DNA from 3 places in the Microcoleus sp. N9_B4 genome. Region 3 is predicted to be linked to each of the others. Evidence: riboswitches for the same ligand, from Rfam matches in the RefSeq annotation. Region 3 holds a riboswitch; each other region holds the start of a gene.
The links. A riboswitch is a leader RNA that binds a small molecule or an ion and turns the genes downstream of it on or off. The one in region 3 is predicted to bind cobalamin.

Region 1: another riboswitch for cobalamin. It lies ahead of QUA43_RS01075 (energy-coupling factor ABC transporter permease); the one in region 3 lies ahead of metE (5-methyltetrahydropteroyltriglutamate--homocysteine S-methyltransferase).
Region 2: another riboswitch for cobalamin. It lies ahead of QUA43_RS01350 (DUF1636 domain-containing protein); the one in region 3 lies ahead of metE (5-methyltetrahydropteroyltriglutamate--homocysteine S-methyltransferase).

The regions. Positions count from the first base shown of each region.
Region 1 is NZ_JAUBRC010000001.1:235,568-243,693, reverse strand. It holds gene cbiQ (cobalt ECF transporter T component CbiQ) at 1-231, opposite strand, end outside; gene QUA43_RS01080 (energy-coupling factor ABC transporter substrate-binding protein) at 306-638, opposite strand; gene QUA43_RS01075 (energy-coupling factor ABC transporter permease) at 642-1,364, opposite strand; cobalamin riboswitch at 1,426-1,572, opposite strand; gene QUA43_RS01070 (Uma2 family endonuclease) at 1,742-2,482, shown strand; gene QUA43_RS01065 (FAD-dependent oxidoreductase) at 2,731-4,305, shown strand; gene QUA43_RS01060 (hypothetical protein) at 4,327-4,467, opposite strand; gene QUA43_RS01055 (DUF2834 domain-containing protein) at 4,799-4,924, opposite strand; gene QUA43_RS01050 (DUF2834 domain-containing protein) at 5,054-5,272, opposite strand; gene QUA43_RS01045 (pentapeptide repeat-containing protein) at 5,330-7,462, opposite strand; gene QUA43_RS01040 (hypothetical protein) at 7,478-7,804, opposite strand; gene QUA43_RS01035 (hypothetical protein) at 7,902-8,126, shown strand, end outside.
Region 2 is NZ_JAUBRC010000002.1:4,712-12,837, reverse strand. It holds gene QUA43_RS01365 (type IV pilin-like G/H family protein) at 1-228, shown strand, start outside; gene QUA43_RS01360 (serine/threonine-protein kinase) at 220-1,494, opposite strand; gene QUA43_RS01355 (protein kinase domain-containing protein) at 1,700-3,742, opposite strand; cobalamin riboswitch at 4,008-4,154, shown strand; gene QUA43_RS01350 (DUF1636 domain-containing protein) at 4,177-4,587, shown strand; gene cobW (cobalamin biosynthesis protein CobW) at 4,964-5,998, shown strand; gene QUA43_RS01340 (GTP-binding protein) at 6,181-7,152, shown strand; gene QUA43_RS01335 (WD40 repeat domain-containing protein) at 7,518-8,126, shown strand, end outside.
Region 3 is NZ_JAUBRC010000004.1:92,665-100,790, forward strand. It holds gene ccmS (beta-carboxysome assembly chaperone CcmS) at 1-396, shown strand, start outside; gene QUA43_RS03860 (fused MFS/spermidine synthase) at 710-1,645, opposite strand; gene QUA43_RS03865 (adenylate/guanylate cyclase domain-containing protein) at 1,732-2,340, opposite strand; gene QUA43_RS03870 (response regulator) at 2,347-3,078, opposite strand; gene QUA43_RS03875 (hypothetical protein) at 3,404-3,766, shown strand; gene QUA43_RS03880 (hypothetical protein) at 3,811-4,023, shown strand; gene QUA43_RS03885 (hypothetical protein) at 4,214-4,441, opposite strand; gene QUA43_RS03890 (iron chelate uptake ABC transporter family permease subunit) at 4,449-4,898, opposite strand; cobalamin riboswitch at 5,093-5,239, shown strand; gene metE (5-methyltetrahydropteroyltriglutamate--homocysteine S-methyltransferase) at 5,627-7,873, shown strand; gene QUA43_RS03900 (hypothetical protein) at 7,857-8,126, shown strand, end outside.

The DNA of each region.
Region 1 (8,126 bases), on a different contig from region 3:
ACTTGTCAGCAAAAACATCAACGGTAGCGACAGCAACCGCAAATACAGTTTCCCCGGAATACCCGCATAGACGACGATCCAGACGGCCAACCAAAGGGCGATCGACAATTGGACGATCGCCCCAGAAACTAGAGACAGAATTAACAGGGCGATCGCAAAGGATAACTTGTGACTTGGCGGCAATCCCCGCAAGCGATTTGTATAAGCCAGACTATCAATCTGATGATTCATTCCAAAGTCTTCCAGTCCGCGCAGGCGGACTTTGTATGTGTAGAAGCGAATTCTATTCGCCGTTTATTCGCCATTTATTCCGACGGCGATTCATCATCAGATTTATGAGATTCCGTGCGTCCCTTATAAAGCCCGATCGCGTAGCCAATTACGCCAGCCCCTAGCGCTGCTTGAGTCGCAAACAGCAAACTTTCAATTTCTCCGCTAGCAGGCTCAAAAAAGTGGTTAAACCAAGGTTGATAGTCCGGTTGAATTTCCGTAATCGCTTTCTCAGCTTCCCCATCCGCTCCGCCGTATTCACCCCGGACAAAAACTAGGGGAATAACGGCAAGCGCGATAACAGCAATTACCAACATCCAATTTTGTTGTGAAGTAGCTTGCTGATTTCTTGTGTTTTTTTGACTCATGGCTTATGACTCCTGTCTCATCAATAACTTGAGAGTTTTTAGCTCTTGCTGCCCGTAAGAATGCAGCCAATTCCAGACCAATACAGTCAGCAATCCCTCACTAATCGCAAGGGGTACTTGAGTGATAGCAAAGATGCCAGCAAACTTGAGAAACGAAGCCATAAAACCGCCACTTGCTGCGGGGAAAGCTAATGCCAACTGAATCGAAGTAACCACGTAAGTCAGCAAATCTGCCAAAGCCGCCGCACAAAAAATTGCCGCCCGTTGCCTGCCAGTTCGCAACAGCAATTTATAGATAAAATACGCAGCAAAAGGGCCAACAATCGCCATCGAAAACATATTAGCTCCCAGCGTTGTCAGCCCACCATGCGCTAACAGTAACGTTTGAAACAGCAGAACTAAAGCCCCCAGTACAGCCATCACCGAAGGGCCGAACAAAATTGCACCCAAACCGGTACCCGTTGGGTGAGAACAACTCCCCGTTACCGAGGGAATTTTTAAAGCAGAAAGTACAAAAGTAAACGCACCGGCTAAAGCTAGCAATAGTTTAAGTTCCGGGTGTTCTTTTGTAATACGAGTAATTGAGCGCAAACCTACTGCAAAAAAAGGCAGCGCCACAATCCACCAAAACGCAGCCCATTGCACCGGCAAAAAACCTTCCGAAATGTGCATAGCTGCGGCGGGCGTTGCCGTGCCCAGGACAATATAACAACTCAAGCCAGCCATCAATCCCAAGCTGACCAATTTCCGATTTCTGGCCTTCACACTGAACCTCGCAGATGAGACTATGTAAACTAACACATCGGCGGGCATCCTGACTCAGAAAGCGACAAAACTCTCATTACAGTTGCGGGACAGCGCCGGACTTACACCGAACTTTCCCCGTTTCCTCTAACGGCTGCTCCCCATTAGAACCGACTGGTTAGACATAGTTTAGTCGATCGCGTAAGTCTCAGCAAATATTTTACAAAAATTCATTCAGCTCAACTCAGTCGAGATTACCGATCATCTTCTCTTCTTTCGCGTCTTCGCGGTTCGTTCCATAAATACTATCGCTCAACAAATCAACGGTATAATATTAATGAGTTTTGAGGAAAGCCGCCATGTTAGATTACAAATTTCCGAGGCACTGGCCCTCAGCCGATGAACTACCAGACTCAGATGAAACGCCTGTGGATAACGAACTGCAAGAACTAATACCAGGGTTGTTAAAAGCAATATTGCTCATACTTTGGGCAGAACGCATGGACTGGTTTTTTGGCATAGATATGGGTATTTATCATCACCCCGATAAACCTCCCATTGTGCCCGATGCTTTTTTAAGTTTAGGTGTAGAAAGGTTTTATGATGAAGAATTGCGTCCCAGTTACGTGCTGTGGGATGAAAATGTTCTGCCGACTTTTGTGCTAGAAGTAGTTTCTCCAACTTATCGCAAGGAATACAGCACAAAGTTGGAGGAATATCAAGCTTTAGGCGTACTTTATTACGTCATTTATTCTTCCCGCCGCCGTCGTAAACCTCATTTGGAAGTACACAAGTTAGTCAATGGGAAGTACGAGTTACAGTCAGGAAATCCAGTTTGGATGCCTGAAATTGGTTTGGGGATTGGTTGTGAAAGGGGAAGTTATTCTGGGGTGACAAGGGAGTGGTTGTATTGGTATGATGCCGATGGAAAACGTTATCTGACTCCTGAAGAACAGGTGAAAGAATCAGCGCAGCGCGCCCAACAGGAATCGCAGCGCGCCCAACAGGAATCGCAGCGCGCCGATCGATTGGCCCAACGTTCCGATCGACTAGCTCAGCGATTGCGGGAGTTGGGGATAGATCCTGATAATCTGGGCTGATGGCAGTCAAGAGTACAACACTTACACACTCTTGAGGCTCACAAACCGGGTTTTTTAACCGAGATCGATCGTCCTCAACGAAAGCTTTTCTGGAAAAAACCCAGTTACTGAATCCAGGAATATGTGAATATTTATCGCAAAAATCGGGGAAAATGGGGCTAGATTTGCGAAAAACAGAGAGTTTGACGGCAAACATTGAGCTCCAGCTCGAAAAGATGAAAATCAGGAGAGGTTATTAAATAATGGTCATGGATCTGCGTTCTTACGATGTCATCTGTTTTGGTGATGAAGTTCCAGGAGTTCTAGCTGTTATCTCGGCGGCCAGAGAATATCGTCGCCGCACAAAGCGTTATCCGCGAATTCTGCTGATGTCGAAAGCAAGCTTGCAAGAAGGAATTGGCGGGCATTTGGTAAGAGGCGGTCTTGCTTATTTAGATAGAACTCAGATTAGTGAAGAACTTCAACAATCTTTAAAGTTAGATACCTTTGGTTCACCGGCGACAATCTATAAAGAATTTTTACAAAAATCCGGCGTTAAGGCAATTGCACTTGACTCCCGCAAAGCCAGTGCAGCGCTGAAAGAAATGCTGGTACAAGCTGGGGCAGATCTCCTCAGCAAAGTAGAAATTCAATCAGTCACTAAAGCAGGGCAAAAAATTGCCAGTATAACCACCTCTAAAGGCGTAGTTTATGCCGGCAAGCAATTTATTGATGCCACTGTCAATGCCGAATTAGCTCAAGCTGCCGGCGTGAGAAAGTTGCAGGGATTTGAAACATTGGGTCTGCCTAATTCAGAACTTCCAGTCACCCTCGTTTTTGAAACGCAAGGACTCAGTGCAAGAGCACTGAAAGAATTCGATTATATTTATCTAAAACGCTTCACAAATCTAGCCGATTCAGAGAGTCAAAAATTTTTGCTGTACGCTGCTGGCAAGGATGCCCAACTAGCAGAAGAACTCCGGCGGGAAATGAGGGACACTAAAGGCAATCTCAAAACTCTGTGGGTGGGAAACGATTACATCGATGTTCGGTCGCTGGCTCTGTCTGTAGCGTACCACTCCTTTAGAGGAATAAAGCTATCTTTTCCTGAAACCGGCGTAATTTTAGATCGGGGAAATATAGCAATACTTCCAAATGAAAGACATTCGTGGAATGCGCTTTTATTTGCAGTCACCGCCAGCGAAGCCGAAGCCTTAGCGAAAAGCGGGAGCAAACCCACGGCTAATATGCAAAGAGAGATGTTATTTATTACAACTTGGCTGAGGAGTTTGGGGGCTACTTCTGTTACTTATGCCTCAGAACTTTATATCAGACACGTCGGCAATGTGACGGGAGTTGTAGAACCTTTAACTGGCGCACAAATGCTGTTAGGTGGCGTACCTGCTAATGAGGCACTGGGAACATTTAGCTATCATTTTGATATCCGCGGAGGTATCCAGGGTATTCGCGAGAAAGCAAACAGTCTAGGATGGTTTAAAAGTATGGCTTTTAAAAAGCCTACCTTCAATATTGGCATCCGCCACGCATTAATTAAAAACGTTCCTAACCTGGCAGTGGTCAGTCCGTGTTCTGGATTTGAAGGGTTAGCCTGTTCGGCCGGCAGAATTGTTGAATTCAACGCTGCAGTTGGTCAAGGTGTGGGTATCGCTGCGGTTAATGCGATTCTAAATAACAAAAATCTAGCCGATGTATCTAACCGAGAAGTGAGACAAGTTCTCGCTGAAACAGGTCAGTTACCTAAAATTTTTGGAACTCCAAATAATGGTGAGGCAATGCTATTGGCGCAATTCGAGACTCTTGCCAGTTCGGATGCTATTGCGTAATCTCAATTCCGGTTGCAGTCCTCATGATTGTTGACTGTTGATTGTTGACTGTTGACTGTTGACTGTTGACTGTTGACCGTTGGCTGTTCGCTGTTGACTGTTGACTGTTGGCTGTTGGCTGTTGACTGTTGACTGTTGAGTAAAATTATGCTTTCGGGACAACGGACTTTTTGAACCTTTGAAAAATATCGATACAACCGGAACGATATAATAGCAATTTCTATAAACAATGCAGTAGTAGGTTGGGCAGGGGGAATGATACTCAAGCCAAAAGTTTTGAGCAAAAAATGAGTGAAATTGCTATTAGTATTATGCCACATCGAACGACAACCATTAAGTTGGTTTGTAGTGAGGAATTTAATCCTCATAAAATTCTGAGTAATTCCCTCGTCACTACAAACCTATAACGGTGATTTTACCGGAAATTGTACAATATCTCGATCGCCTGCACCGAATTATTGTGCTGCGTGGCACTAACCTGTTAAGCAACTTTTCAACTTGAGACTTCACTTGATTTTTCCAGCTTGGTTTCCCGCACAAACAAGAAAAGCGGGAATGTACATGAAAACGAAACAAGCAAACTCAGAAGTATGTACACCCCTACAAAACTTATATCCAATCGTTTTGACCGAAAGCATCCAGGATACAAGCCCCCGGATTCATCCGTCCAGAAATAAAAAACCTGTATCTGATAAACAAGCCCCCGAATTTATCCGTGGGGTCAATGCTTCAATCGAAAATCTAAAATCTAAAATCTAAAATCGATTGACTCAGCGTACATCCAAGTGCTTCCGGCTACAGTGGCGATAAACAAATCTAAACTTACCGATTTCGCAGCAAGATTAGCCGAACTTTCGTTTACAAAGTCGAGCAAACCAGCATTGCTAAAAAACTGCAAGTTATAGTACCAAGGCAATACAAGCCCCAGAATTGCTAGGATGAGATAAATGATTCGCTTAACGCTCATAATTACCCTACCTGTTCTTCGATCAACTGTATTACCCTACTCGTTAACAACCCATCCTTACTTCTTCTGCGGGCACTTCGGATGAATCCCCCCCTGCAAACAGATGTAAGCAATTTGACTTTTATCTAAATTCTTAGCCTCCCCAAAATCAACTCCTTGGAATCGACCCGATTTACTACCAGTCGGACTTTGAATAAATTGATCCGGAGCTGTTTTCCCCAGAAACACAGCGCCTTTAAAATCCGCTCCTGCTAAATTCGCGCCCCTAAAATCAACCGAACTCACCTCCGCATTCCGCAAATTAGCATCTTGCAACCGAGCATCTTTGAAATTCACGTTGGTGAGTTTAGTCGATGTCAAATCGGCTTTTTGTAAGTTAGCACCGCTCAAATCAGCACCGGACAAATCAGCACCTTGCCATTCCGATTTAGACAAATTTGTCAAGGACAACTGAGCGCCTTGAGCCTTCACTTTGCCCAAACGCGCACCTGACAAATCCGCTCCCGACAAATTCGCGCTTCCTATATCTGCCCCGGTAAAACTTGCATTTTTTAACAGTGCTTCCTGCAAATTTGCTCCAATTAAAATAGCACTGCTAAAGTTAGCTGAATTCAAATTGCCGTTTGACAAATTAGCTTTGTTCATGACAGCGCGCACAAAAGTAGTGCGGTTCATTACAGCACTGTTCAAAGACGCCCCGACCAAATTTACTCCTTCCAAATTAGCGCCGCTCAAGTCAGAAATCCAATCGTCAAAGGTACCTGGACGCCTGTCTTCGCCGGTGCCGTAAAAGCGAGATCCCTGCAAGCTGGCATTGGTTAAATTGGCATTTCTCAACTTAATTCCCGACAAGTCAACTTTGTTTAAAACTAAAGTAAACTGAGACGGGCCGGCAGGACTTTGAGCTAAATCCGTGCGGCTGAGATCCGCGCCGTTGAGCTGGCTGCTATACACTGTGAGAATTTTGCCGATCGCCCTTTGTACTGTTCGCTGGCGGGCGGCCGCTAACTCGCGTTCCGGGGCCTTGCCGCCAAAGCGCAGGGAATCGAGGTCGTTGCTGAGGGCTTGATTCAACCGCTGCAACTCAGGCAAAGCTTTCGGCCCGCTACTGACTAAAGCTTGCTGGATCGCGTCCAGCATGGCGCGGTTGTCTTCTTGAGCTAGCAAATCCGCTAGCAGCGGTACGGCGCGGGAGTCTTCCACCGCCCCCAAAGCCAAAATTGCCGATCGCCTGCCGGATGCCCCGCTAGCCGATGCGGGAGACAATTTGCTAACTAAAGCGACAAATAATTCGTCGTTCCGCTGCCGGGAATCCCGCATATTTGCTTGAGTTTGAGTGTAGATGAGAGTGCCGACAAACAAAGTTAAAATCAATCCCGCGCTACCGATGGTAACTATCACTAAAGTGGTGCCTGGGTGTTGGCGCATCCAATTCCACAAACTGGCATTTACTTTCAGGCCACTTTGTGGAGTCACCACCAAAGCCGCAATCTGCGCGTCTTCCTCAGTCCAATCTTGAGTCGGGACAGGAGTGTCAGACAGTTGATGCGATCGAGCGTTGACGACCAAAGTATTCGCTATGCGATCGTGTCCAGATTGGCGTTTGTAGCGCCATGCAAAAGCGCCGTCTGCGAGCACTGCCAAGCCGCTCAACCCCCCTAAAATCAGCAAATCAGGAAACGCACCGCTCAAGCGCCAAATGCCGTAAGCGACGCCCAGAGGCACTCCCCAGCGCCCCAAACTTTCGCGAATTAGCACTTGTCCAAAACCCGGAGGAGTACCCGACGCGGTGACAACTTTGACCCCGAACCAGCGTTTGGGGAGAGTTTGACCGGTTCTGGCGAGCAAAAACAGTTGCCACCCCGCTAAAACAGCCGGTGCCAGCAGCGCCCCTGACCAGAATAGATTAGTTAGGGGTGCGACTCTGGGGCTGCGATCGCGCACGGGTATGCCCAAGGTACGGGCGACGGTTTCGGATGCTGCTGCTACTGAGGAATTGAGCGGCACGGTTTGAGATTCCTGGTTGACCAATGCCCCGATACTGAAGGGAACGAGGGCGCTGGCCGCAATTAACGAAATTTCCACTGCCCAAGCGCCGCACCTGCGAACCAGCAGTGGCATTTGCTTGGATTGTGTTTGCCAAGACGGATCGGGTTGATTGATGCCGCTGGGCGCGGTGGGGTTAGCCATATTTAGAAATTCCTATTATTTGTCGTTAGTATTTGAGGACTGGGGGGAAATTGCCAATTTATACGCTATGTAGATTAGCACTCCGAGAACGGCAAGAGTCATCAGGGCCGAAATTAGCTGTACGATGCTATTGAAGACTGTCAGGACAATTATCGCTCCGACGGCAAAGGCTGCCACCTGTCCCGGTTTGGGGAGTCTTTGAAACTTGTCCAGTAATTGATTGTAGAAGGTTCCGACGGCTTGATAGCTGTCTGGATTTTGTGTGATGAGTGGCGATCGTTCTACTTTCGCTTTTAGTTCTCCGAACGCTTGCTGCCAATTGAAATTATTTTGAGGATTCATAAAAAAATTCGGAAGTTATTTTAGATTAATGTGTTTGGAACCGCCATTATCCTCTACCGTCAAAGAACTAGAACCAAATGCCATTGTGTGAGGAAACATGAAGATCAATTATCCGGGCGATCGCAGCAAACTGTGGTTTAGCTCGATCGTGACCCTAGCCTTGGCAATGATTTTAGCGGATGCCGGTGCCCTTCGGAGCCAACCGCTACAAATTGCTCCGGGATTTCCCGAACCGCTGGGAGTTTCTGGAGTTTCCGGCGGCCCTAACAATAGCGGCGACTGCGGTTTTGTCTCCCAAGCACCGAACCACGTCATCGAAGTA
Region 2 (8,126 bases), on a different contig from region 3:
CAATTTGAAAGCGCGATCGCGAGCGTCAAACCTACTGATAGGAACCCCGGGAAATCCTACACGGGCGCAGTATTTGCTTACAAAGAAAAGGGTAGCAATGTAATAAAAACTATTAGTGCTTTATGCGAGAGCGATCGGGAGAACGCAAGTTATGCAGAAACTTGGAGTCCGCCAACTTTTGACGGCAAAAAAATTCACTGCCAGCCCGGAACAACTATCTTAAGGTAAGACCTTGAAACTATTTTGCGTCACTTTTTGACCGTCTAAGTAAAATTGAAACTGCCAATTGCCAGGTTTGTCATCTTGTTTAAAATTGTACCAGCACCAAGTATTTAATCGATCGCCCGTCGTTTTTAAATAAGATTGACTCTGGGCTGCGAATAGTCCTTGAGGGTTGACAACCTTACAATAACTTCTATATTTTCCTTCTGGCAAGTTAGCAGCACTTACAGCAAAATAGACTTTTTTGTTTTGCTTCAAGGACCAAACATCCCTAAGTTTCGTTGATTCTAATTCGTCAGTTAACATTACTTGAGTCTTAGGGTTCAAATTTGCTGAGTTGATTACTCGTTTGAGATCTACTGCTGTTTGAGGTTCGGGAGATTTCCCAAAAAGCGGAATAAAAATAGCAGAAATTGCTGTTAATACTCCGACTGATATCAATACCGGTTTTAAGTTGTTACGCTGCTGAACTACTTCGAGGGGAATTAAAGCATTTAAGGCGGCCTCTGCTGAAAGATAGCGGTGTTTGAAATTAGGTTCCACCATCTTTTGCAGCCAATCAAGAAACTCTGGAGTTAGCTGTGGCAACCGATGTTTAAAATTAATCCGCCCGGTATCGTCCATCAAACTTCCAACTTCGGTAGAATTGATGCCGATTAGCAAGCAAATTAGCGTCGCGCCGAGACTGTATAAATCCGATGCAACAGTTAGCTGCCGATTGAACATTTGTTCTGGCGGCATAAAGCCCAAAGTGCCTTTAACAACGCTGCTGGCGGCCACTTCTCCCCCGCCGATTCTAGCAAATCCGAAATCGACAAGGCTGACATTCATCCGGTCATTTACTAAGATATTTTCGGGTTTTAAATCTCTGTGGATGACTGGCGGAACCCGATTTTGCAGGTATTTGAGTATTTCTAAAACAGAGATAGCAATTTGCTTGATTTGTTCGGGCTTCCAGCGGTGAGAATTTGCCAAGGAAGGGGCATTTTTGTATTCTTGCACCATGCAGAAACCCGATGCAGTGGGGAAGGAATCTAAATAGCGGGGAATGCTAGGATAGTCGAGTTCTCGCAAAATCTGAATTTCTTGTTCGCACGCTTGATATTGAGCCCAATTAGCGCCTGTTTGGGCAAATTGAAATTGTTTGACGGCGACGGAACGTTTGGTATTAATTTCGGTAGCGAGATAAGTAACTCTACCGCCAGCGCGATTGTGTCCGAGTTCGCGGGTTATTTGATAGCCGTAGTTGGAAAAGTCAGGAAAAGCATTCATAGGTAAATAGTTGATAGTTGATAGTTGATAGTTAGTAGTTGAGAGTTGTGATAGTTAATAGCCAGGTTTTTAAAAGTTGGATTTAAAGCGAACTCTCGAAACAATCCGCCAACAACAGGCAGGAATGCAGACTCTTAATGTTTGGTAAGGTTTTTAGTGAGGACTTCAGTCATTGAGGTTGAAAGTCCTTGGTGCGAACAAGTTTTTACGGTTTAATTAAATTTGGTCTGGATTTGTGATAGTTGGCAAGCATTCTTTTTGGTTTAAAAACGATCGAGTCAATTAACGGAATTCCAGTCACGGCTAGAGATGTCATTATCGTTCCTCCTACAACTAATATTTCTCTGGGTTCAACCCATGCTAATTGAGATTTTAAGTTTAAGAAGTTTAGAAATGCTAATGACAAACTCATACAAAATCCGGCAGTAAGAAAAGCTCTTTGGGTAGCATCTACTTCAAGAATTTGTCTGGCTATCTGCTCGTCAATCAGCTTGTTAAAGACCGAATAGACTATCTTGTAAATCAGGGATGCCAGCGCTATAATCAAGACGATTCTAACGGTAGAAACATACAATGAAAATGATAAAAGCAGCATAATAACTGCTACTATCGTAACATTTTCGCTCGTAACATTCGTAATCCTTCCTCCTAGTATTAAGGCTCCAAGTAAAGTTGCTGGGATCGAAACCAGCACTGACCCAGCATACACAAAACTTATTAATTGATAATCGATCGTACCCTTCGCGATATCAAAAAGAATACTGGTTAATATGCTGCTAATAAAACCAGAAAAAATCAATCCTGTTAACCCTCCACATAAAGCTAGAAACCAATTAAGATCATATTTGTTTGATTGGGCTGTAATGGAGATTTCGGCGACTAAAAATCCCAAAAAGCCACTCGTAAAACAGATGGGAAGCATGATAGTAGTAGTCCCAGAATACAAAAAGATGTCAACCACCGGATAGACGAAACTATAATCAATCCAGTCAAATATCACAAATGTTAACAGCAAACAGCACATAAAAGTTGCTAAGATCAAACAGCATCTGAAAGTCAGCCTTAATACCGACAAAAAATTAGTTTTTTGCGGTACGGGCAGCGGGGCTGTTGTAGCTTGCAATTCTATTGTATGAGTTTCGGGTTCAGAATTAGCGCGCAAGATGATTTGGCGGTTGTAAGTTTGACTTTCCAGCAATTTGCTCGTATCGACTGCGATTGTACACTCGATATTATTGCTTTCAAATGCCTGCGGTTCAAAGGAGATCCAAGAGTGGTCGTAGGGCGTGTGGGGCGGATCGTTCGGATGCGGCGCGACTTCCCACCTGCCACAAAGTATTGTATCGGGAATTGGGTTGCTAATTGCAATAGTTTGTGTTAAGATTTCTCCATATTCAGTAGCTGTGAATTGAAGGCGATCGCGCTCAATTCTCACTTTCGGCAAGCTGCTGACATCCAAAGATTCTAGCGCAGTTAAAGCATCCGCAGCCGATGGATATCTGTCTTGCAATCTTGGCGCTACCATCCTCTCCAACCAATTCATCCAACCCTGCTGCAATGGCGGTACTAAATGCCGGAAATGAATGCCATAATTGGCATCAACTAAATTACCAACATCCGCAGATTTCGTACCAGTTAACAAGCAAATCAGGGTTATCCCCAAGCCGTAAAGATCCGACGCTTTGGTTAATTCTCGGTTGAACATTTGTTCCGGCGGCATGAATCCCATCGTGCCTTTGACGACGCTGCTAGCGGCGATATTTCCACCTCCTAGCCGAGCAAAACCGAAGTCTACTAAGTAAACATTGAGTTCGTCATCTATTAACAAGTTTTCGGGCTTAATGTCGCGGTGAATAATCGGCGGTTTCTGAGCTTGCAGGTCAACTAAAATCTCTAAACTTGCGATCGCAATTTGTTTGATATCCGGCGGCGAAAAAGTCCGGGCGACAGCAGATTCGGCATTTTTGTATTCCTGCACCATGCAGAAACCGCTGTCAGTTTGAAAAGCATCGAGATAGCGGGGAATGCCCGGAAAATCCAGTTTTTGCAAAACTTTAATTTCTTGTTCGTAAGTTTCGTATTCTGCCCAGCTAGCACCTAATTGAGCGAATTGAAATTGCTTAATTACAACTAATTTTTGAGTATTCGTATTTTTCGCTAAGTATGTAACTCGGCCGCCGAGACTGTTGTGTCCGAGTTCTTTTTCAATCTGATAGCCGTGAGTGGAAAAATCGGGGAAGGCGTTCATATAGTTTTTAGTAATGTTTGTATGGGAGGGCTTCTAGCCCGTCATTAACAGGCATATTGCCTGTTACACAAAGAGTTATTTTTTTTGGATGGGTTTCTATCTTGTCAGCAACAGGTCAGATGCCTGTTCCACAAAGAGTTATTTTTTTGGTGGGGTTATATCCCGTCAGCAACCGACATCTGGCCTGTTGCACAAAGAGTTATTTTTTTTTGATGGATCGACATTACTAACATAACTTTTTTGAAAAAAGGCGGCAAGTGCGGTATGATGTGATTTCGCGATCGGTTCTAGCGGGGAGCAGCCGTTAGAGGAAACGGGGAAAGTTCGGTGCAAGTCCGGCGCTGTCCCGCAACTGTAATGAAACCCTTGGGGTTTCTCAAGTCAGAATGCCCGCCGATATCTAACTCACTTTTGAACGCATCTGCGAGGTACGGATGATGGATGGAATTAACACGGCTGTACGCACAAAGCACAGTCTATTTGTTTGCACTGCTTGCGCTAGTGTTTGGAAAAACGGCAAGCGCGAAGGCAAAAGCGGTGGCCAACAATTTATGGAAGACTTGTCCCAACTCGCTAAAGATTGGGAGTTTTCTGATAAATTTGATATTCAAGAGGTTGAGTGCATGAGTGCTTGCAGTCACTCTTGTGCCGTGTCTTTTGCTGCTGTTGGAAAGTACACTTATCTGTTTGGTGATTTACCAGCAAATGAGTCGGAAAGCGTCGAGGCTGTACTCGAATGCGCGGGTCAATACTATGCTAAACCGGACGGTTTGTTGCCTTGGTCTGAGCGTCCTCCAGCTCTGAAAAAAGGCGTTTTAGCCAAGATTCCACCGCTGGGAAATTAAGCTATTTCCTTTCAGGCTTTGCCCATCGGTGACAACTTAACGTCAAACCGACCGTCTCTCTTGTTTTTATCGAAATCTAGATCCCCCCTAACCCCCCTTAATAAGGGGGGGACAAGAAATATTCTCAAAGTCAACCCCTACTCCCCTTCTTAAGGGGGATTTAGGGGGATCTAGACTTCGCCTAAAAGCGACTTTTATTGTAGGTTTCCGTCTTAAGTTGTCACCTACATTCTCGGCCTGGGAGTGCATAGCCAGAGGCTCGGCCTCGTGTTAAAAGCCCTCCTTATATTCCAGCGAGGCAGAGCCTCTAGATCTGTATTCCCAGGCAGAGCCTCGGAACAAGATATCCCATTACCAAATAAGCACAAAATTATCAATGCACAAAATTCCTGTTACTGTCATCACTGGTTTTCTCGGTAGCGGCAAAACTACCTTAATTCGCCACTTATTGCAAAATAATCAAGGTCGCCGCATTGCTGTTCTGGTGAACGAATTTGGCGAAATCGGAATTGACGGAGAACTGCTGCGCGATTGCCAAGTTTGCGACGAAGAAGAAAATGTTAGCAGCAATATTGTAGAACTAACAAATGGTTGTCTTTGCTGCACTGTTCAAGAGGAATTCTTGCCGACTATGCAGGAATTGTTGAAGCGCAGAGAGCAAATTGATTGTATCTTAATTGAGACTTCGGGCCTGGCACTTCCTAAACCTTTAATTCAAGCTTTTCGCTGGCCGGAAATTCGCACCGGTGCTACTGTAGACGGTGTTGTTGCTGTTGTTGATTGCGAAGCTATTGCTAGCGGTTCTTTTGTCGGTGATATCGATGCTTTGATGGCACAGCGGCAGGCTGATGATAGTTTAGATCACGAAACTCCGATCGAGGAATTGTTTGAAGACCAGTTAGCCTGTGCCGATATGGTACTTTTAACGAAGGTCGATCGCGTAGATGCGGAAACTCACAAGAAAGTCCAAAGCTGGTTGCAGCAAGAGTTGCGTCCGAGTGTGAAAATTGTGCCTTGCAAAGGTGGCGAAATTAACCCCGATGTGCTAATGGGATTTAATGCGGCGGTTGAGGATGATTTGGAGTCTCGTCCGAGTCACCACGACACTGAGGAGGAACACGAACACGATGATGATATCAACTCGACTTACTTTATTGCCGATCGCGAGTTTGAACCTGAAGCTTTGGTGAAAAAACTGGAATCCTTGATGCAGCAGGAGGAAATCTATCGGATTAAAGGGTTTGTGGCGGTTCCCAAGAAACCGATGAGGATGGTGTTGCAAGGTGTGGGCTCGCGGATAGAATATTTTTACGATCGTCCTTGGCAACCTTCCGAACTCCGCCAAACCAAATTAGTGCTGATTGGTCGAGAGCTAGAGCGCGATCGAATTGCAGCTATGATTAACAATTAATTGTGATCTGAGAGGGGCGGGTTTCTCGATATTTTGAATTGCAGCAAATATTATTGGTAAAACTCGCCCCTCCAAGCTCTCACGAACAATTAATTAACATTATTTAATATTGTGACCACTGCCAGCAAGTCTGGTGTAAAATAGCGATAATGGTTATCATTGTAAAATAATCGAGGTAAAGTATGGTGACTGCTGGGGCGATCGAATCAGTTCCTGTTACCGTTCTCACGGGTTATCTCGGCGCAGGCAAAACTACGCTACTGAACCGAATTTTAACACAGGAACACGGCAAAAAAGTTGCAGTCATCGTCAACGAATTCGGCGAAGTAGGCATCGACAACCAACTGATAATTGATGCCGACGAAGAAATTTTTGAGATGAACAACGGCTGCATTTGCTGTACGGTCCGAGGCGATTTAATTCGGATTATCGGCAATTTGATGAAGCGGCGAGACAAATTCGATCACATAGTCATCGAAACCACAGGTTTAGCCGACCCAGCACCCGTAATTCAAACATTTTTTGTAGATGAAGATATGCGGGAAACATTACTGCTAGATGCAGTTGTCACGGTAGTTGATGCCAAGCACATCTGGCAGCACTGGGATGCAGACGAAGCTCAAGAACAAATTGCCTTCGCTGATGTAGTTTTGCTCAACAAAACTGATTTGGTGACTGAGGAAGAATTGGCAGAATTAGAAAAGCGAATTCGCGCGATGAATGCAATGGCAAAAATTCACCGTACTTACAACGCTGAATTACAAATGGATGCTTTGTTGGGCGTCAAAGCATTTGATTTGAACCGGGCATTAGAAATAGAACCAGACTTTTTGGGCGAACACACTCACGAACACGACGAAACTGTTACCTCAGTAGCAATAGTCGAAGTCGGTGCTATTGATGGCAACAAATTTAGCGATTGGATTGAGGAATTGTTGCGAACTCAAGGCCCGAATATCTTTCGGACAAAAGGCATTCTGAATATGGCCGGAGAAAACAACAGATTTGTTTTTCAAGGAGTGCATATGCTGTTCGATGGCAGGCCGGATAGACCTTGGAAGGCTACAGAAACTCCGAAAAACGAGCTTGTATTCATCGGTCGCGACTTAAACGAAAATCAATTGCGAGAGGATTTTCGTAGATGTCTGGTTTAACTGACATATTGAAGCATTTTTAATCAGCCTTTTATGAACAGGCAAGATGCCTGTTCCACAAGATGAAAATTCATCTCTTGTGGAATGGAACAGCCAAGATGCCTGTTCCACAAGAATAAAATTCATCTTTTGTGGCACGGGCATCTTGCCCGTGGAACGGAACAGGCCAGATGCCTGTTCCACAAGAATAAAATTCATTTCTTGTGGAACGGAACAGGCCAGATGCCTGTTCCACAAGAATAAAATTCATCTTTTGTGGAACGGAACAGGCAAGATGCCTGTTCCACCAGAATAAAATTCATCTCTTGTGACACGGGCATCTTGCCCGTTCTTAAGAAGAGTGCAACATCTCAGATTCAATAAATATGGGTAACAAAAAGACAAATAAAAGTGAACTAACCATGCAATTTCACGCTAAAGAAATGCTGTCTGACTACGTAACTGCTGTTACTTGGTCGCCGGACGGCAAAACTTTAGCAGTCTGTTCCGCTGCGGGCGAAGTGATGCTGGCGGCAGTAGGGGCAGTTAATGAATTGTCCTTGCAAACGCTACAAACTGCTACGGATAAATCAGCCGATTGCTTGTCTTTTTCCCGCGACAGTCAATTCCTAGCTGCTGGCGGACAAGATGGAAAAGTGCGAATTTGGCGCGTTAATTCTGGGGAATTAATTGCTGATTTGGACAACCAGCGTGTCTGGGTTGATAAGTTAGGTTGGAGTCCCAACTGCAACCAGTTAGCTTTCAGTATGGGCCGCTACGTTCAAGTATGGAATGTTGAGGATAATGTTGTTGAAGTAACGCTGAATTTCGAGTCATCATCTATCCTCGATTTAGCATGGCATCCGATGGTTCAATATCTGGCAGTTAGCGGCTATCAAGGTGTCAAAGTTTGGCATGGTGAAGACTGGGACGAAGACCCGGAAATTTTATCAGTACCCTCTGCAACCGGTGCAATTGCTTGGTCGCCACAAGGG
Region 3 (8,126 bases):
GAAAATAGCTGGAGCCGCAAATTAGATAAATTCGTGAAAGCTAATCAACATGAATTGGCTGCTTTGGCTTGGGGGCTATTTCTGGAAAGGGGAGAAGAAAGCGAGGAGATTTTGGCAATTGATATTGCAGAAACTGCGCGTTTTGTGTATTGTAAGAAAGAGGCGGTTGAGGAGTTGAACCGTCAAGTTAAAAGTCATATTCAGGAAGTTGTAGGTGTGTTGAACGCTCACAAGCCTGAGACAGAAGTGGCGATTTTGGCGATCGGGGAAGGTCAAATTAAGTTAATTTTTTTTGAACCTAAGCCTGAACCTCCTGTGTGTTTTGAGGAAGCCGCAACAGATGTGGATACATTGTTGGCTAAGCTGGAACAGCAGATGGTTGAATATATGAAATAGGAGTTATATCAAATCGGGTGGCATCGGAATTGATATTACCTACAGTCAGGAGACGGGAGTGCCGTTTCCCTACAATTAATCCGGCGATGGTTATATCTCTTATCGATGAAGATTGATTATGTTGTGGTAGGGAAACGGCATTGCCGTCTCCTCCGTTTCCCTATTGTGGATGGTTATATCCGATCGCACTCAGAGGGCTTTTTCATCCCGCAGTCTCTTTCAATCCCTGGGTGATCTCAACATCGTGAAAGCCGTATCAGCAACAGGCAAGATGCCTGTTCCACAAAGAGTAAACCGGGACTTATTATAGATATCAGAATAACCAGCAATCAAAATAACCAGCGGGCGGCGAATCGTCATGAAAAATTTTAGCTTTGTCTAAAGTAGGTACAGCTTCCGCCAATTCTCTACCTACTTTTACCTCAAGCGCCCTGTCTGTTAATGGAAAGGAAAATTGATAGCTATCTTGCAAATATTTGGCCTTAGCAACAATCTCATCTTTCTCCAAAATCTGGCTGTTGCTACCAATCAAAATGCTATTACTTTCCTGGCCAACACACACGCACACCTGAGAAAACACACTTTGAAAAGTCGTGATTTTTTCGGCATAAAACTGATCTCTGTGCAGCAGATTTGCTAGCACAACTCCCTCGCTTGACAAGTGTTTTTCGCAGATTTGATAAAATTCTTTGGTGGATAGGCGATGCGGAAAGTAGCCGTTGCCAAAAGCTACGTCGATCATGATGATATCGTACTGAGTATCTGATTTTTGCTGCTCTAAATACTCTCTGCCGTCTTGAATTGTTACAGTCAGCCGATCGTCGAATTTTACCCCAAAACACTGTGTAGCTGCTTGGATCGCGATCGGATCGACATCCGCACATTCTATAACAGTTTCGGGCAAATAGTGGTGCAAAACTAAGGGAATTCTGCCGCCGCCAAATCCAGCTATGTATATTCTTTGAGGTTGGCTTTGCCACACTAAACCCAACATCATCGCCTGAGTATATTCAGACACTAGATGTAAAGGATTGTTGAGATCGAAAATAGATTGCAGTAAATCTGTGTGCTGATTGACTTTTTCTACTAAAGATAGCTTAATGTGCGATCGATCTTTTGTGACTGCAACATAGTGAACACCAGACTCTTTGCAAAAAATAAGTTTATCTGACTGTTGCTGCAGCCAAGCCAGCCGCTGTTGAATGGCAGCTAAATTCATACCTTGCCAATTTTTGCGATCGTCAATCATTTAATACCAAATCCCACTTATTTTTTAGTCTGTGCAGGCAGAGGAGAGTTCGTGTAAATGCGATTTTAATCGCCGATATATATAAATTAAGCAGACAGTGCCCGTTTATATGCCACCAACTCCAAACCCGAAATCGAAAAATCCACTTTTTGCCAATCTTGCTTGTCACCTTCTAACTTTTCAAAGGCTGCTGACGTGAGCAAAATCTCTCCCCGTTCCGCCAAATCTTCTCCCAGCTTGGATGCCAGATTAAATTCAGATCCGTACATATCCTCTCCTTCCAGCATCAAAACATCGCCACAGCCAATACCAATGCAGAGGTAAATATCCATTTCCGGCGGCAGTGTCGTGTTGACAGCAGCCGTTTGTTTCACAGAGTCAATCGCAGCTTCCACCGCCGATTTTACATCGGGAAACACTGCAAAAATATTGTCGGCTTCCTCCTTAACTACAGTGCCGCTGTATTCGGAAATTATCGGTTTGACAATTCCGTGCATCCGGTGAATCATTGCCAAAAAATGAATAATTCCGTAGCGGAGTGTCGTGCGCGAAAATCCCGACATATCCATTACTAAAATTGCGTAATTTTTGCGGAAAGTTGCATTAATTTTTTCATCAATTTCAGCCATTCTTTCGGGATGTTCGTTTCTTTCTTGCAGCAACTTTTCCAAGTTAGCGCGGTTATTTGTTTTCATTTTATTTTAATTAAATTCCCAATCGCGACACAGTTCTTGAGGGCGGCCAGCAGGATGCACCGCACAGTTTATCCCGTCCCTACCGTAATAATAATCGCAGACTTTGCAGGGTTTAGTTTGCTCTAATTTTTGCATCAAAATTGCCCGAATTGTCTGGACTCGGTTGCGGTACTTGTTTGCATTCGAGTGACTCGGTTCAATTGCCAAAGCTTGCTCGAAAGCTGCTAAGCTGGAATCGTACAATTTAATAATTTGGGAACTGTATTTTGTCCAAGCATCGGCATGGCTTTGATAAAGTTCTACTGTATTTAAGTTTAAAATTCCGTATTCCGTCCAAGCGTCTGCAGAAGCGCGATCGAACTTAATATTGGCATTGAGCAACACTTTTTTGATCGTTGCCAAAAGTTCCCTCGGCTGCCAAGGTTTGCTAACATAAGCCTCGGCGCGATCGCCCTTGAACCTCGCAAATAAACCTAACTGCTGTCCCTTCCCTGTTAAAAATACCACCGGTATGTTCCGAGTTTCGGGATTACCTTTTATTAAACGGCAAACCCCGTAGCCATCCAGACGGGGCATTATGACATCTAATAATACTAAATCAGGGCAATTTTTCTCAATTTTATCCAGCGCTTCCACACCGTCAGATGCCTGAATTACATTCAATCCGCTGCATCTCAACTGATGTGAAATGCACTCCCGCTGGCTGCGGGAATCTTCCACAACTAAAACTGTACTCATCACTCCCCACCTAGTTTTTGAGGTAAACTTGTTCGCTGCTTTGAGTTGTCCTTGCTGAAATCAGTTTACCCGCATTGGATGAATTTGCTATCACTGGCGAGCTAAATTTACTCAAATTGCAACAAATCTTAAACAGGGGAGCAAAGGTGATACTTATCAGAAAATGCTGGTTGCCAATACCCGGAAAATTATTAGATATTTGGGCGGCAAATATTGGGCTTTTAAGCCTTAATAACGGCAAATCTTACTGATATGGGACGAACACCTTGTTGAATTGCAACAGATAATCGGCTACTGTATACGTTAAAGTTCTTAAAGACGACAAATGAATAGATTGCTCCTCACTTTATTGGTAAGTCCGACGCTGTTTGGCTCTGTGATGTCTTTGAGCGCGATCGCCAATCCCGCTCAAATTGGCGAAACACCAAGCCAAGCGGCTGATTCGCCCCGCTGCGTGCGATCGCCCCACACTCAGCGCCTGACTTGCGTGCGGCTTCCTGGCAAAGCTGCTGCTAATTCTAAAGTAAGAATCAGTTGGCAGCGGCCTGCTGACGAACAGGTGGCAATGTTGGATTTTTCGGAAGAAGAAAGCGATGCGGCGGTGGCGCTGTTTGGCTGCGACTGTCAGATGTGTATCAACTCGCTGCGACAGTTGCGCGGTTTGCCACCTCTGGATCTAGCTTCTTGAGGGCGATCGATCTCATATGTTGCACTATTCTCCATTAACCTTTTATGAACAGGCAAGATGCCTGTTCCACAAGAAAACTTATCTTTTGTGGAACAGGCATCTTGCCTGTTGCTGACAATGGTGCAAGATATCCGATCGATCCGACAGCATTAAGAGTCAGTGTCAAAAACCAGGTTTCCGATCGCTGCGGGCTTTGGAATGCCTTTAGCTTTCTCACTTTTAGAGAAATTGTAGTCAATTTGTTGCAGGATTTCTAGAGATTTTTTATCTCTCAAAATCGGATCTCTACTTTTTAGCTAGAACTTGTTTAAGTTGAGCAGTTGCTTGCTCAATTTTTTCGATACTACCTGGGTTGACCAATCCATAGGAGTCAAAAACGTAAACTAGATTATTTTTGGTGGCTGTTATACCATTTCTCTAAAATCGTGCAACACTCTTCGACCCCCCCTAGCCCCCCCTTGCTAAGGGGGGGAACAAGAATACTGTTGCATTCTTTTTTAAAATTGGTATTAGTTGATTCCAAAATGAATCAGATTTAAATTGGTCTAAAATTCCCTCACCCCGATCGACTATAATGATTACTTCAGGATTAGCCTCTAAAACCTTTTCCGCTGAAAGCATCACGTAGCCTCGCACGGGGCTATCTCCTTGCAATTGGGCTGCGACATTTTTCACGTTAAACTTACCCAGCAAATCTCCAGCCCAACTGCTTTGATTCGGCGATAAAATCGATCGAAGTTAAAATAGCACCTATCCAAGCCGCCAAAGGCAGCCAAGTTTGAAATATTCCCAAAGTCAGCATGGTAATCGCAACCAACCCCGCACCCGCCGCAATTCCTAATACAAAAGGATCGGCTAAACCGTTGCGGAGCAAACCTTGCAGCAAAGCCCCCGACATTCCCAAAGCCGCACCAACCGTCAGCGCAGCCGCAACTCTGGGCAAACGCAATTCCCAGAAAATAGTTTGATTGACAGCATCACCTCGGTGCAGAAATGCTTGCCACAATTGCTCGGCACTCATCGGCACCGCACCCAAAGAAAGCGAAAGGGCGATGGTTAATAGCAAACCCAATCCTAAGAATACAACTGCCTGAAAAACTCGATATTTTAGCCAGATTTTTTGCAAATTCACTAGATTACACCACTGGATTTTAAAAATAAAGCGCGATATGTCCTCCGTTTAGATTTGCGGAACGATCGAACTCGTTAACTACAATAACCCATTTACCAGAAGGCGGCGACCGTGGGAACAGATGAACAGTCGATCGAAAAACTATACATACATCGCGCTATTTGTCTGAGGGGTTGCAAATTTTCAGAAATGTGCTATTGTCAGAAGTAATCGGTTCTGGTGGAGATCACCCACTAGAGGAAACGGGGAAAGTCCGGTGCGAACCCGGCGCTGTCCCGCAACTGTGATGAAGCGTACAATCGTTTCTTAGTCAGGATGCCCGCCGATTGTATCGTTTCATTTAACCCATCTGCGAGGTACGGATGTATTCAGCATTTTGTTTTCAATTCGATTCTTTTTCAGAGACGCTGCGCGATCGGCGATTATACTCCTTAACCCGCGAGAAACCTGTGGTGGAATTGGTTTCTAGGGCGAGATAGCAAGTTTGAAAAACTAGCATGAACAGCATTATCTAGTTTCAGATGCAAGGAATCTTGCTGGGCATTTGCCTGCTGTAATTTCTAACAGCTTTTTTATAGCTTTGTTGGAAATTCAGATGGTTTTGCCTTTGATGCGCCTTGCAATCTAATGGCATTGCTGTCGGAAATTCGGCATCGGATACCTGTTGGTTTCCGACTGAGTTTCTATGGACTGATAAATCAATTGACAACCCCAACTTAGGAGAAATTATGTCAATTTTAACGGCAACTCTTGGATATCCCCGCATTGGTAAAAACCGTGAAGTTAAGAAAGCTTTGGAAGGTTTTTGGAGTGGCAAATTAGAGGCAGATACTTTACTGTCTACTGTTCAAACTGTAGAAATAGAAAACTGGAAAACACAGCTACAGACAGGCATCGATCGCATCGGTGCAGGCGATACTACACTCTACGATCACGTGCTTGACTGGACAATTCGTTTAGGTCTAATTCCCAAACGCTTTCAGGGGTTATCAGGACTCGATCGATACTTTGCAATGGCACGGGGCAAAGAAGGAATTCCGGCCCTAGAGATGACCAAATGGTTTGATAGCAACTATCACTACCTCGTGCCAGAAATTCCAACCCAACTGCAACCAGCCGATTTCAGCGATTTTCTGGAGACGGTGCAGCGGGCAAAAGCGACGTTAGGGGAGCGGGCAGTGCCGATCGTTCTTGGCCCCTGTACGCTACTGCGGTTGAGTCGGTTAGATGGCGCAATGGACGATTCTCTAGCGCAATTGCTGCCGCGCTACATCGAACTCTTGACGCAATTAAAAGCCCTTGGGGTTGCCGAAGTGCAGATACACGAACCAGCCTTAGTTCTGGGAGATGCGACCAACTTCAAAGCACACTATCAAACTGCTTATCAAGCCTTTGTTAAAGTCGATTTACCGCTGCATCTTGTCACTTACTTTGAGGACTTGGGTGAAGCTTATTCTTGGGTGATGGCATTGCCTGTTACTGCGATTAGTTTAGACTTCACTCGCGGACGCAATTTAGATTTACTCAAGCAATATGGATTTCCCCCAGATAAGCATCTGGGCGTTGGCATTGTGGATGCCCGCAACATCTGGCAAATCCGTCCAGAACAATTGCTGCCAGTGCTGCAAGACATTCAGAGAATTACGCCTAATATCGTCATTCAGCCGTCGGCATCATTGCAGTTTGTTCCCTACGATGCCAAACGGGAAACAAAGTTGCCAGAACCTCTCCGCAATGTGTTTAGTTTTGCAGAACAAAAACTGCAAGCGGTGAAGTTTTTGGCACGCAGTTTAGCAGGAGAAGAAACTGAGAGCGATCGCGCCAAGATTACCGATTCCTGGACAAAATTCGAGCAATTTAGTCCAGCAAATCCTGCCGTGCAGTCACGCATGAAAAGCATTACGACAAATGACTTTCTACGGGAATTATCCTACGGTTTGCGGCTGTCAAAACAGATTTCTCTGCCCATTTTTCCCACCACAACGATCGGCTCATTTCCTCAAACATCAGAAGTGCGACAACTGCGAGTACGGTATAAAAAGGGTGAATTGAGTCAGCCAGAGTATGAAGCAGCGATCGATACTGAGATTGCCGACAGCATTAAACTCCAAGAAGAAATTGGGCTGGATGTGCTAGTGCATGGCGAATTTGAACGCACCGATATGGTGGAATACTTTGGACAACAGTTAGATGGATTTGCCTTCACGCAAAATGGCTGGGTGCAAAGCTATGGCAGTCGGTATGTGCGTCCGCCGATTATTTACGGTGATGTCTTTCGCACGGCCCCAATGACGGTACGCGAGTTTAAAGTAGCGCAATCATTGACGCAAAAACCAGTTAAAGGAATGCTAACAGCTCCCGTAACAATTTTAAATTGGTCATATCCGCGCACTGATATTTCTCGACAGAAACAAGCGTTTCAAATTGCACTGGCATTGCGCGATGAAGTGGCAGATTTAGAAGCAGCAGGAGCGAAGGTAATTCAAGTAGATGAACCCGCATTACGCGAAGGTTTACCTCTGAAGATAGAACGCTGGAGTGAATACCTGTCTTGGGCAGTAGATGCGTTTCGTTTGGCAACCGCAGTCGCTCATCCCCAGACTCAAATTCACACGCATATGTGCTACTGCGAATTCGGCGACATTATCAAAGACATTGAACGGTTAGATGCCGATGTGATTTCGATTGAAAATAGTCGCAGCAACAACCAAACGCTGCATGAAATCATCGCCGCAGGCTACACCTATCAAGTGGGTAACGGCGTGTATGACATCCACAGTCCAGTAGTGCCAACAACAGAACAGATTTTGCAGCAGTTGCGAACAGGAATTGCCAATTTACTTGTGCAGCAAATTTGGGTGAATCCCGATTGCGGCCTAAAAACACGGCGTTGGGAAGAAGTAATTCCGGCCCTGAAAAATATGGTGGAAGCTGCAAAAACGCTGCGGGAGGAAGTAAATGCGACCGGAAAATAGCATCTGGCAGGGAAACTTTGGCTACTGGCAACATGGCTTCATTCACACAAATCTGCTGATGATTGGTTATACAGGATGGAAGGGATTTCAGTCTTTTGGACGGGGAGTTGTGGTTTGTGATGTGGATACTAAAGTTATTCATTCTACAGTTATAAATTTTGAACCAATTCCGTTCACACTTCAGTTTATCCCCTCGAATTTGATGGGGTTTTACTTGCGATCGCTATCCCTTGACTCATCGACTATTTCATCG